3 regions of the Novosphingobium aeonii genome follow, and region 2 is predicted to be linked to each of the others. Evidence: predicted binding sites of a transcription regulator. Region 2 holds the regulator's gene; each other region holds the start of a gene.
What was found. Region 2 encodes LexA, which represses DNA repair genes until DNA is damaged. Its sites were predicted from a motif close to GTTCCNCNCTTGTTCT; they were not measured.

Region 1: a site for LexA is predicted at 2,453-2,468, ahead of ACLIMP_RS08035 (ATP-dependent helicase). Genes of this name have one in related genera too.
Region 3: a site for LexA is predicted at 1,211-1,226, ahead of ACLIMP_RS18220 (LexA family protein). Genes of this name have one in related genera too.

Annotation. Positions count from the first base shown of each region.
Region 1 covers NZ_CP176832.1:1,618,194-1,622,231, reverse strand. The annotation lists gene ACLIMP_RS08055 (hypothetical protein) at 1-54, opposite strand, end outside; gene ACLIMP_RS08050 (pseudouridine synthase) at 313-1,059, shown strand; gene rsmD (16S rRNA (guanine(966)-N(2))-methyltransferase RsmD) at 1,080-1,655, shown strand; gene ACLIMP_RS08040 (hypothetical protein) at 1,719-2,357, opposite strand; gene ACLIMP_RS08035 (ATP-dependent helicase) at 2,493-4,038, shown strand, end outside.
Region 2 covers NZ_CP176832.1:2,411,727-2,415,764, reverse strand. The annotation lists gene ACLIMP_RS11715 (ComEC/Rec2 family competence protein) at 1-2,093, shown strand, start outside; gene lexA (transcriptional repressor LexA) at 2,149-2,844, opposite strand; gene ACLIMP_RS11705 (molybdopterin molybdotransferase MoeA) at 2,942-4,038, opposite strand, start outside.
Region 3 covers NZ_CP176833.1:562,561-566,598, forward strand. The annotation lists gene ACLIMP_RS18210 (Ros/MucR family transcriptional regulator) at 1-78, opposite strand, end outside; gene ACLIMP_RS18215 (SOS response-associated peptidase family protein) at 506-1,144, shown strand; gene ACLIMP_RS18220 (LexA family protein) at 1,248-1,697, shown strand; gene ACLIMP_RS18225 (Y-family DNA polymerase) at 1,701-2,963, shown strand; gene ACLIMP_RS18230 (DUF6119 family protein) at 3,001-3,312, opposite strand; one part of gene ACLIMP_RS18235 (IS3 family transposase) at 3,327-3,588, shown strand; one part of gene ACLIMP_RS18235 (IS3 family transposase) at 3,588-4,038, shown strand, end outside.

The DNA of each region.
Region 1 (4,038 bases), 790 kb from region 2:
CGCGACGACCGGCCCGTCCGCTCCGAACGCCCGGCACGCGGCGACCGGCCCCACCGGGACGACGCTCCGGCGCGCGGTGAACGCCCCGCACGTTCGGCCAGTGGCCCGCGGGACGGCGCGCCGCGCCGGAGCCCCGGCTCGCGTTCCGGCGAGTTTACACCTTCCGGCGGCGCATATGTTTCGCGCGGCTCGCGCCAGTCGGATTCGCGGCGACAGGACTCCCGGCCGTTCGACGGCGATCGCCCTCGCAGGAAACCGCCCCGCTCGGCCCCGCAGGCTGCCGCTCCTACGCCCAAAACGCCGGGAATGCCCGTGCGCGAAGGCGAACGCATCGCCAAGCTTCTCGCACGCGCCGGAATCGCCAGCCGCCGCGAGGCGGAACGGATGATCATCGAAGGCCGCGTCAAGCTGGGCGAGGACGTGATCGAAACGCCGTCTACCGTGCTGCACGATCTTCGCGGCGTGACGGTTGACGGCAATGCCGTCCGGGAGGCGGAGGAAACCCGCCTCTTCGTCTTCCACAAGCCCGCAGGCCTCCTTACTGCCGAACGCGATCCGATCGGCCGCCCCACGATCTACACCGCGCTGCGCAACGCCCTGCCCGAGGGCAGCGGCCGCGTGATGCCGATCGGCCGCCTCGACCTCAACACCGAGGGCCTGCTCCTGTTGACCAATGACGGCGAATTCAAGCGCCAGCTTGAACTGCCCGCCACCGGCGTGCCGCGCACGTATCGTGCCCGCACATTCGGTGACATTTCGCAGGACCAACTCGAGGATCTGATCGAAGGCATCGAGATCGAGGGCGTGGTCTACGGCAAGATCGACGCCAACATGGAGCGCCGCACGGGGCGTAACCAGTGGATCGAGATGACCCTTACCGAAGGCAAGAACCGCGAAGTCCGCCGCGTTCTCGAACATCTCGGTCTGCAGGTCAGCCGCCTGATCCGCACCTCCTACGGGCCGTTCCGTCTACTGGACCTGCCCAAGGGAATGGCGTTCGAGGTGGCTCCGCGCGATCTCGATAACTTCCGCCGCACGCTGCCGGGCAACGCCGCATGAAAGTGGGAGCGAAGGCCCCGATGAAAGGCGGTCCGATCAAGACCGGCCTGCGCATCGTTGCCGGTGAATGGCGCGGCCGGAAGCTGGCCACGCCGGAGGGGGAAAATACCCGCCCCACCGCAGACCGCACGCGCGAGACGCTGTTCTCGATGCTGGCCAGCCGTCTGGGCACTTTCGAGGGCTTGAAAGTGGCCGATCTCTTCGCGGGATCGGGCGCGCTGGGGTTCGAGGCGCTTTCACGCGGCGCGGCGCACTGCCTGTTCGTGGACCAGGATCCGGCAGCCATCCGCGCGATCCGCTCCAACATTGCCAACCTGCAGGCACAGGGCAAAAGCGATGTCCGGGCAGGTTCGGTAATGGCGCTCGGGCCTGCGAAGGACGTCCTCGACCTCGTCCTGCTCGATCCGCCTTACGAGACCGGGGCCGGGGTCGTCGCGATCGACAAGCTCGCGCGGCTGGGCTGGATTGGCGAGCAGACCTGGATATGCCTTGAAACCTCCCGCACCGAGGCCGTGTCCATTCGGGGCTTCGAGGTGGAATCGGCACGCGACGTCGGCAAGGCGCGCCTGCACTTCCTTCGCAAGACCGAATCCTGAATTCGCCGGCCTGAAGCAGTGCGCGTTGAAGCGCGCCGCTTCAGGCCGGAAGTCTTGCCTTCCTCAGACGCCGCCGCGATTGCGGCAATTGTCCGTCACCTTCTTGCTGCATACCGGATACGGCTTGTCCATCGCGGTCGCCGGAGGGGGCGTCAGCGCGCCCTTGTACGGGCCGCCCTGATATCCCTGATCGGCGGGCATCGCGGGGCGCACCGCCTGCTGCGCAAACTGCGGGTCGGGGACGCCGGTCGTGGGCATCCCCTCACCCGGAGGATTGGCCTGAGTGGGCGGCGTGGTCGGGGTCTGCCCGGCAAGCTGCTGCGATATGGAATTCCAGGCGATTGCCTGCTGCTCGGGCGTCATCTTGTAGATCTGTCCGCGCTGGTCCGGCGTGAGCGCCCAGTAGCCTTTCTGCTGCGGGTCCGTCAGGCTCCAGTAATAGGCCTGATACTCCGGCGACCAGGAATCGTAATCGGCACGCTGGGCTGCCGGCCACGAATCGTACATAGCCTTCTGTTCGGCAGACATTGATGCCGGAGAGATCGGCCTGGCCGGCGGCGTCCCGGAATCCGAAGGTGCTGCCGGCGGCGGAGGGGCTTCTGGCGCGGCGGGCATTTCGCCATTGGTATCCTGCGCCCCGATCGCTCCCGACATTCCCAGGAACGAAAGCGCGGCGGCTCCGGCAAGGAGATATTTTCGCATGATCGCTCTCCATGTTCTTGTTCGTGAACAACCGACGCCCCGTCCCTGGGATTGTTCCCCCGGTGCGACGAAGCGGCCTTGCGCCGCGACACCCCGTTCCCTAGATGTTCACGGGTGAACGATCTGCAATCCTCCATGCCCGAAGCCTCGTCGGACCCTCTGCTCGAAGGCCTGAATCCGCCCCAGCGCGAAGCCGTCCTGACCACTGACGGACCAGTGCTGATGCTGGCAGGCGCGGGAACAGGGAAAACCGCAGCGCTCACTCGCAGGCTTGCCAACCTGATCCGCAACCGGCTCGCATGGCCCAGCGAAATCCTCTGCGTCACGTTCACGAACAAGGCTGCGCGCGAGATGCGCGAACGCGTGGGCCATCTCATCGGCCCTGCCGTGGAAGGGATGCCATGGCTCGGCACGTTCCACGCGATTGCGGCGAAGATGCTGCGTCGCCACGCCGAACTGGTAGGGCTGCAGCCAAACTACACGATCATCGATACCGACGATCAGTTGCGGCTGCTCAAGCAGCTGATCCAGTCCGAAGGGCTGGACGAGAAGCGCTGGCCAGCGCGCCAGCTCGCCGGTTGCATCGATCGCTGGAAGAACCGGGGCCTCAATCCCGCCGACCTCGACGCTGCCGAGAACGAGACTTATGCGAACGGGCGCGGCCAGAAGTTCTATCAGCTTTACCAGGACCGCCTGAAAGCGCTGAACGCCTGCGATTTCGGCGACCTTCTGCTCCACATGCTCAACATCCTGCGCACCAACCGCGAGGTGTTGGAACAGTACCAGCAGCGCTTCAAATACGTCATGGTGGACGAGTATCAGGACACCAACCAGGTCCAGTACCTCTGGCTCCGCCTGATCGCACAGGGTCATCGCAACATCTGCGTGGTGGGCGACGACGACCAGTCGATCTATTCCTGGCGCGGCGCCGAAGTGGCTAACATCCTGCGATTCGAAAAGGATTTCCCCGGAGCCAAGGTCATCCGGCTTGAGCAGAACTACCGCTCCACGCCGCAGATTCTCGCTGCCGCCTCCGGCCTCATCAACGAGAACAGCCAGCGGCTCGGCAAGACGCTGTGGACCGAGCGGCACTCGGGCGACAAGGTGCGGGTGATCGGCGTATGGGATGCCCCCGAAGAAGCGCGCCGGGTCGGTGACGAGATCGAGCGCCTCGAACGCGAAGGCGCTCCGCTGGAACAGATCGCGATCCTCGTGCGCGCCCAGTACCAGACCCGCGAATTCGAAGACCGCTTCATCTCGATCGGCCTCAAATACCGCATCATCGGCGGTTTCCGGTTCTACGAACGCGCCGAGATTCGCGACGCTCTCGCCTATCTTCGCGTCATCGCCCAGCCCGCCGACGATTTGGCGTTCGAACGTATCTACAACGCCCCCAAGCGCGGGCTGGGCGCAAAGGCGCTGGAAGCGCTGCATGTCCTGGCGCGCCGCCGGAACATTCCGCTCGCCATGGCCGCGATCGAGATCGTCGATACCGACGAACTCCCCGCTCGCCCGCGCAATACCTTCCTCTCGCTGATGCGTGACTTCGCCCGCTGGCGCGAACTCGCCGGAACCGAGAACCCTGCCGACCTCATGCGCACCGTGCTCGACGAGAGCGGATATACCGATGCCCTTCAGGCGGAAAAGACGCCCGAATCGGCCGGACGCCTCGAAAACCTCA
Region 2 (4,038 bases):
AGTGTTTTCTTTCGAACTGCGGTTTCGCTAGAGGACCATGGCTCACCGTAGCCTTCGGAACCGGCATAACTGCGTGGTTTTTCCTGCCTACAGCCGAGGAGTGGGTCACCCTTTGCGTAGTATGCGTCGCAGTTGCTTTATTCGCACTGTACTGCCTTCAGGGTGCTACGCGGATTCCATATATCAGGCAGGCGATGATCGCTTGCTCGCTTCTCGTCATGGCGGGATGTCTCGTTGTCTGGGCGCGCTCGGAAACGGTTGGTCAGCCGGCGATCGCAAGGCCGCTGTTCGGAACATTCACGGCCCGCGTTCTCGCGATCGAGGAGCAGCCGGCGCTGAAGCGGGACAGACTGATTCTGGCACTGCGGGAGCCGGGGACCGGCAGGCCGATCAAGTTTCGCGTGAACTTGCCCGCATCGGCGCGGTCTCCGGCACTTTCAACCGGCGCTATCATCCGATTCCGCGGGAGATTGATGCCTCCGGCACCTCCGATGCTGCCTGGCGCCTACGATTTCGCCAGGGCGGCTTGGTTCGCCGGGATATCCGCAACCGGCGCCGTGCTTTCCCCTGTGGAGGTGCTTTCCCCCGGAGCGGGTGACGACTGGCTTGGCGAGCAGCGAATGCGGCTGTCCCGTCATATCGCTGCAAGCCTTGAAGGATCCGCCGGCGGGATCGCCTCGGCGCTCGTCACAGGGGACATGGGCGGGATCGGCAAGGCAGAGGCCCAGGCGATGCGCGATGCCGGACTTGCGCATCTGCTCTCGATCAGCGGCCTGCATGTCAGCGCAGTTGTCGGTGCGGTCTATATCCTCGCGCTGCGCCTGCTGGCGTTATCTCCCGCGCTGGCGTTGCGGGTGCGATTGCCTGTCCTTGCGTCGGCTAGCGGGGCATTGGCGGGCGTTGGTTACACTTTGCTGAGCGGATCGCAGGTGCCGACCATACGCTCCTGCGTGAGCGCGCTACTGGTACTTGCCGCATTGGCGATGGGGCGTGAGGCGCTGTCGATGCGATTGCTTGCGGCGGCCGCCTTCATCGTCCTTCTGATCTGGCCCGAATCGATTGTGGGCGCTAGCTTCCAGATGAGCTTTGCCGCCGTTGTCGTGCTGATCGCGTTAGGCAATGCGGTGCCCATCCGGCATTGGTTCTCGGCCCGTGACGAAGCATTGCCTTTCAAGGCGCTGCGCAGCCTATCCCTGATCCTCGTCACGGGCGTAGCCATCGAACTCGCGCTGATGCCGATCGGACTTTATCATTTTCACCGCGCCGGACTCTATGGATCGATCGCCAATGTGGTTGCCATCCCGCTCACGACCTTTCTTGTCATGCCCCTGGTCGGCGCGGCGCTGCTTTTCGATATCGTTGGGGCCGGATCGCCGGTCTGGTGGCTTGCTGGAGTAGCCATCGATCTGCTGATCGGTCTGGCACGGTTCATCGCCTCGCGGCCCGGTGCGGTGAGCATGGCGCCGACGATGGGCGGATGGCAGTTTCTACTTTTCGTGACTGGAGGACTTTGGCTGGGGCTTTGGCACGGAAAAGCCAGGCTCTGGGGTCTGCTTCCAGTCGCCAGCGGCTTTATCGGCCTGCTCCTGCTGACCCCGCCGGACATCGTCGTTTCGGGAGATGGCCGCCAAGTTGCTTTGATTGACGGTCCGGGGAGGCGCCTTGTCATGCTGCGCGACAGCTCGAGCGATTACGTTTTGGACAATCTGATGGAAGTAGCGGGAGTTCAGTCAAAACCCGTCTTGATTGCAGACTGGCCGGGCGTGCGATGCAACCCGGATTTCTGTGCGTTGATGCTGGAACGTGGCGGGAAGGCGCGCCACATACTGATCGCCAGGGGCCGGGATATCGTGCCGGAAGACACTTTGGCTCGGGCCTGCCAGCGCGCCTATCTCGTAATTGCGGGCCGACGTCTGCCGCGAAGTTGTCAGCCAATCTGGCTGAAGGCGGATCGCAACATGCTGAGCAAGACGGGCGGCGTGGCGATCGACCTGAAGCGCCGCACGGTACATTCAGTGGCAGATGCGCAAGGTGATCATGGGTGGTGGCGTTCGCCGCCGCTTTCTTATGGCGTCATCGCCAAGGCCCGGTAATAACGCGGCGGCGAGACGGCGGAACAACCGGACATCGTCTCACGCTTGAGCCGCATCAGTGATAGCGGCGTAGCAGTCCGGCCAGTTTGCCCTGAACCTCGACTTCGTCAGGCCCATAAATCTGCGGTTCGTAAGCGGCATTGGCAGGGTCAAGGCGCACCATTCCGGCTTCGCGGCGCAGATACTTGAGCGTGGCTTCAGCCCCTCGCACGAGAGCGACGACAATTTCACCGTCGCGAGCGGTATTGGTGCGCTTCACCAAGGCGAAATCGCCGTCGAGGATGCCCGCGTCTATCATCGAATCACCCGAAACCTCGAGCGCATAGTGTTCGCCCGAACCAAGCAGCGCTGCGGGAACCGGGAGCATGGACTGTCCTTCGAAGGCCTCGATCGGCACGCCGGCGGCGATGCGGCCGTGGAGTGGGATTTCGATGACATCGTTCGCGGGGGCAGGTGCGATCTGGGGTGCGCGGACAGGCGCTGCAGTATCGTTGCTGTTCGCCGCCGGAGTCGATCTTGCAGGTTTGGACGTTGCATCCTCAGGCTGGCGCAGGACTTCGAGAGCGCGAGCGCGATTGGGGAGGCGGCGAATGAAACCCCGTTCCTCCAAGGCGGAAATCAGGCGGTGAACGCCGGACTTGGACTTGAGGTCCAGCGCTTCCTTCATTTCCTCGAAGCTGGGCGAGATGCCGCTTTCCTCAAGCCGGACCTGAATGAACCGGAGCAATTCGTGCTGCTTGCGCGTCAACATCTGCGTTGCCTCTTCGTTCTGCGGCCCATGGCCCTGTCTCGTCCGGCGATTTGCCTGCGAACAATGAGGGAACAATTATGCAACGAATCCGGTATCGTCAAGCAATACCGCCATTTTGGAGCAAGAACACTTCAACAACATCTCCTGCATTCGCGGCCGGCGCGCCAATGGGGCGATCGATCAGTACATTGCTTGCCGCGAGCGATGCCAGAGCGCCGCTGTCCTGAAGCGGGTTCGCGCAGACCGTCTCGCCGTTCCAGTAACCGCGCAAAAACTCCCGGCGGTTGCCCGCAGCGGGCAGGGGGGCCGAAAGCCGGGTTGCAACCGGCTGTGGGATTGGCCGTGAAGCCCCCAACAGGGCCCGCAGGACAGGCAGGAGAAACTGATAGGCTGTCACAAGGCTGGATACCGGATTCCCCGGTAATCCGATGATAATTTGCGGCCCGGTAGCGCGCTGGCGGGTCGCCACGAGCAGGGGCTTGCCCGGCTTGATGGCCACGCGCCAGAAGTCCAGCTGTGCGCCCCATGCTTCGAGGGCCGGGCGGACAAGATCGTGATCGCCGACCGAGGCACCCCCGCTGGTCACGATGACGTCAGAATCGCTCGCCTGTTCGAAGGCGGCGATGAGGTCATCGAGCTTGTCGGCCACGGGGCCTATCCGGTTCGCATCCACCGGAAGAGAGCGGGCCATGGCAACCAGCATGACGCCGTTGCTGGCAGGAACTTGATGGTTGGCGCAGAACTCAGGGTCGGTCGAGAGTTCGTCGCCGCTATCTATGACGGTTACCCGCGGAATCCGTCGGACGGGCAGGTGGCGATGGCCGGCGGCAATGCCGAGCGCGGCTTGCGCCGGGCCGATCAAAGTACCGGCGGCGAGAAGTTCGCGGCCTTCCACAAAGTCCATGCCGCAGCGCCGGATATGGCGGTGGCTAGGTTCGGGTGCCTCTCCCGTCAGGGTGATCTGTTGCCCCTCGCGAGCGAGGTCTTCCTGAAGGATAACGGCTTGGGCGCCCTCAGGCAGCATCGCACCGGTCGAAATCCTTACTGCTTCGCCCGCGCCGACTGACGCTTCGTAAGGATGGCCGGCCGCGCTCTCGCCAATAACGCGCCAAGGCCCCGACAGGTCGGCGGTTACGGCATATCCATCCATTGCCGAGAGATCAGCCGGAGGCTGACTGCGATGAGCGCGCAAGG
Region 3 (4,038 bases), on a different replicon from region 2:
CAGCGTAAGTAGAGCTTGGGCTGCCATGATGTATTTACATGCCCGAATTTCTTTTTGTGGGCGTTTCGTTTCGTTCATTGTCATCGCGGGCGCAAGCGGGATTGCAGGCAATGCGGATCAATTCTTTCCCTCGCCGTGATCCCTTCCCGGACCGTTTCCCAAACCGCTCATGTGGCCCGGCATTGAAAGCGGTGTGATCGGACAGTGCTTCTCCCGAAGTCCAGACGGCCGTCAATACGCCGCTGCCGCTTCCGAAAGTGAGGCCACGATATCGATAACCCGCCGCCCGCCTCCATAACGCGTACCCCCGGCCTCCTCGTCCTTTTTTGGCGGCGTGCAGGCAAGCGTTACGAATTGGGTCAGGGACTACGGGCGGTGACCGGCGTCTTCGGCGCCGCCGCCCATATACGGTACTGCCGCAGGCATGATAGGTTCGGGTGCCGGGCGGGTCATTGGGCAGGCTTGGTCGGTACGGGCAACAGCCACGGCAGAGGAGAGGGCCGCCATGTGCAATCGAGCCAGAATGCGGGGTGAGCCGGAAACCCTGTTCGGCTCGGCCGCCCACCTGTTCACCGAGCGTCCGCGTGACAATCGCTTCGATCCGCAGGAATTGCGACCGAAAGGACGCAGCTATGTGATCCGCGAAGAGGGCGAGATGCGCGGATGGGATATCATGACCTGGGACGTGCTCGGTGGAAAGGCGGCCTGGCCGATGACCAACGTCCGCCAGCTCTCGCTGCCGCAATGGCGCCGGCTCGCGGAGAAGCCGGAAAACCGCTGCATCGTGCCGCTTACCGAATTCTGCGAGTTTACGCCGGAAAAGCACGATCTCGGTGATGGCAAGCCGCCGCTTAAGGGCGAGATGTGGTTTGCAGTCACCGACCAGCCGGCCTTTGCCGTTGGAGGCTTCTGGCAAAGGACTGAGACCGGCAACGGCTTCACCATGGTGACCTGCGATGCCAATGCACTGGTCGCGCCTATCCACCCGAAGGCCATGGTGACCATCCTCGATCCAGGTGACGTCACGACCTGGCTGCGCGGCAGCTACGACGAGATCGTTTCGCTGCAGCGGCCCTACGATCCAGCAAAGATGGTCGTGAGAGGGCCGATATTCCCGACGCGGCAACCCCAAGCGGAAATCTGAAAAGCGTGATTTGACAGCGGGTTGACCGGTTTACCCGTCGAAATCGCTCCGTCGTCGTTTTCTTATGTTCCCAATATGTTCCGAATCGCGTTATTGGGACGGCATGTCTTCCGGCTTTGCCTTGCCCCCGTCGATTCCTTTGCCGCTCGGCGAACTGCCGCGCGAGTGGTGCCTTCGCGTTATCGGCGCAGCTGGCGCCGGCTTTCCCTCGCCGGCCCAGGACTGGGAAGAATCCGCGATCAATCTCGTAGAGCTGCTCCGGCTCGATCGCGCTGCCAGCTTCGTATTCCGGGTGAGCGGGCAGTCCATGGTCGATGCAGGGCTGTTCGATTCCGACGTCGTCGTGGTCGACAGGGATGCCAAGCCCGTGAACGGGCGCATCGTCATTGCCGTGGTCGATGGCGGTTTTGTCGTTCGCCAACTCTGCTTTCGCCACGGTGTCCCGATGCTCGGGGCGCGCAATAGCCGCATGCACTACGAGCCGGTCGTGGCGGACGAGACAGTGGAAGTCTGGGGCGTCGTGCGGGCGAGCGTGCGTAACCTTCAGGCTTAGCCCGTGACCTGGGCCATCCTCGACATCGAGAACTTCTACTGCAGCGCTGAGCGCGTCTTCGATCCATCGCTGCGCGGTGTGCCGCTGATCGTGCTCTCGAACGGTGACGGCTGCGCCATCGCGCGCTCGGCCGAAGCCAAGGCGCTCCACATTCGCATGGGCGCGCCCATGTTCCAGATCCGCGATGTGGTGAAGAGGCACGGCATCCAGTGCCGTTCCTCCTCCTACGAGCTCTACGCGGACATGAACCGGCGTTTCAATGCGGTGATTGCCGAGTTCACCGATACGGTCGAAATCTACTCGATCGACGAATCCTTCTTTCGTCTGCCGGTATTGCCGAGCGGCCTCGGCGACGTCGAGATGGCGCACCGTGTCCGCGCGGCGGTCAAGCGCTCGGTGGGTCTCCCCACCCGCATTGGCCTCGGGCCGACGCGGACACTCAGCAAAGTGGCAAACGCCCTCGCCAAGGCGTCCGAAAAGGTATGGGACGGGGTCGTCGATCTGCATGACGAAGGCCTGCGGCGGCGGCTCTTGGCGGCCTGGCCGATCGAGGAAGTCTGGGGCATCGGACCTGCATTGGCGAAGCGCCTGCGGCCGCTCGGCGTCCGGACGACTGGCGAGCTTGCTGCACTGCCCGCAGAAGTGGCGCGCGAGGTGGGAACGGTCGTGCTCGAGCGGCTGGTGCGCGAACTCAACGGCATCGAATGCAGCGATTTCGAGCCGGAGCCGGCTGCGCTAAAGTCCACGGCCGTCACGCGCAACTTCGGCGAACCTGTTCGTGACGTCGAGGCGCTGCGCGAAGCCATGGTGCGGCGCGCTGTACGCGCGGCCGAGAAAATCCGTAACCAGCGGTTGCAGGCGAGCCGCCTGATTGCGTTCGCGCATGGCAGCCGCTTCAAGCCGAACGCGCCTTCGGCCTCGCGCGTCGGGCGGCTTTCGCCTGCCAGCAACGATCCGCGCGTCATTGCCGGCATGGCCGGCAGGATGGCCGAGGCCATGTTTGAGGTCGGCGCAATCTACACCAAGTGCGGTGTGATGCTCGAGGGACTGGAGCAGGAGGCGCGCGGGCAGCTCGACATGTTCGCCGCCCCCGATCCCAGGTCGCCGAAGCTGCTGGCCGCGCTCGACGAGATCAATACAAGGTTCGGGCGCCAGACCTTGCGGCTGGGTTCCGAAGGGATGGGCGTGAAGGCCTATGATACCAAGCGTGCCTTGAAGAGCCCCTCCTGGACCACACGGATCGATCAGGTTCCAGTGGCGCGGTGAGACCGCCGGCGCCCCGTGTAACGATCGAGCGGGTTGCTTACGTTTTCTCGATGAGGTGAACCTCGACGGTGAAGCCCATGAGTTCGAGCCTATTTGCCGCAGCCCTCAGGCTGACTTTGCTGAAGAAGGGCAGATCGACCTTTTTCGATCGCTTATACGGGTGGCGCATAATCCCGTAGACGATTCGATACTCGGCTGTCACCGGCTTCTTCTGTCGTCCGTCGGGAATTACGGCCTCGAAGCCGGACTTGCCCGTTGCCTTCTGTCTTTTCAGTGCCTTCGTGCGCATCTCGCCGCGGATGATCTGCCCCCTTCTGAGTGGCCCAAAATCTGTTTTAGATTTGGCCACGAAGGAGGACTTGAATGGCGAGGAAGCACAAGCCGGAAGAGATCATCGGCAAGCTGCGTGAAGCGGAGATCGTGCTGGCGCAGGGCGGAACGGTGGCGGATGCGTGTCGCCGGATCGGCGTCACCGAGCAGAGCTACTACCGCTGGCGCAAGGAGTATGGCGGCCTGAAGATGGACCAGGCTCGGCGCATGAAAGAGCTTGAGAAGGAAAACGCTCGGTTGCGGCGGGCGGTGTCAGATCTGACGCTGGACAAGTTGATCCTACAGGAGGCCTCGCGGGGAAACTTCTGAGCCCCGCGCGCCGCAGGCGCTGTATCGATCATATCCGGGGCATGATGCCGGTGTCCGAGCGGCGGGTCTGCCGCGTGCTCGGGCAACATCGATCGACGCAGCGCAAAACGCCGCGTGGGGCGGATGACGAAGCAGCCCTGACCGAGGATATCATCGCGCTTGCCCGGCAGTATGGCCGCTATGGCTATCGCCGGGTGACGGCCTTGCTGCGCGATGCCGGTTGGCATGTGAACCGCAAACGGGTGGAGCGCATCTGGCGCCGTGAAGGGCTCAAGGTGCCGCAGAAGCAACCGAAGCGTGGAAGGCTCTGGCTCAACGACGGATCATGTATCCGCCTGCGACCGGAATATCCGGGCCATGTGTGGTCTTACGACTTCGTCGAGGGACGCACACATGATGGCCGCAAGTTCCGCATCCTGTCGATCATCGACGAGGC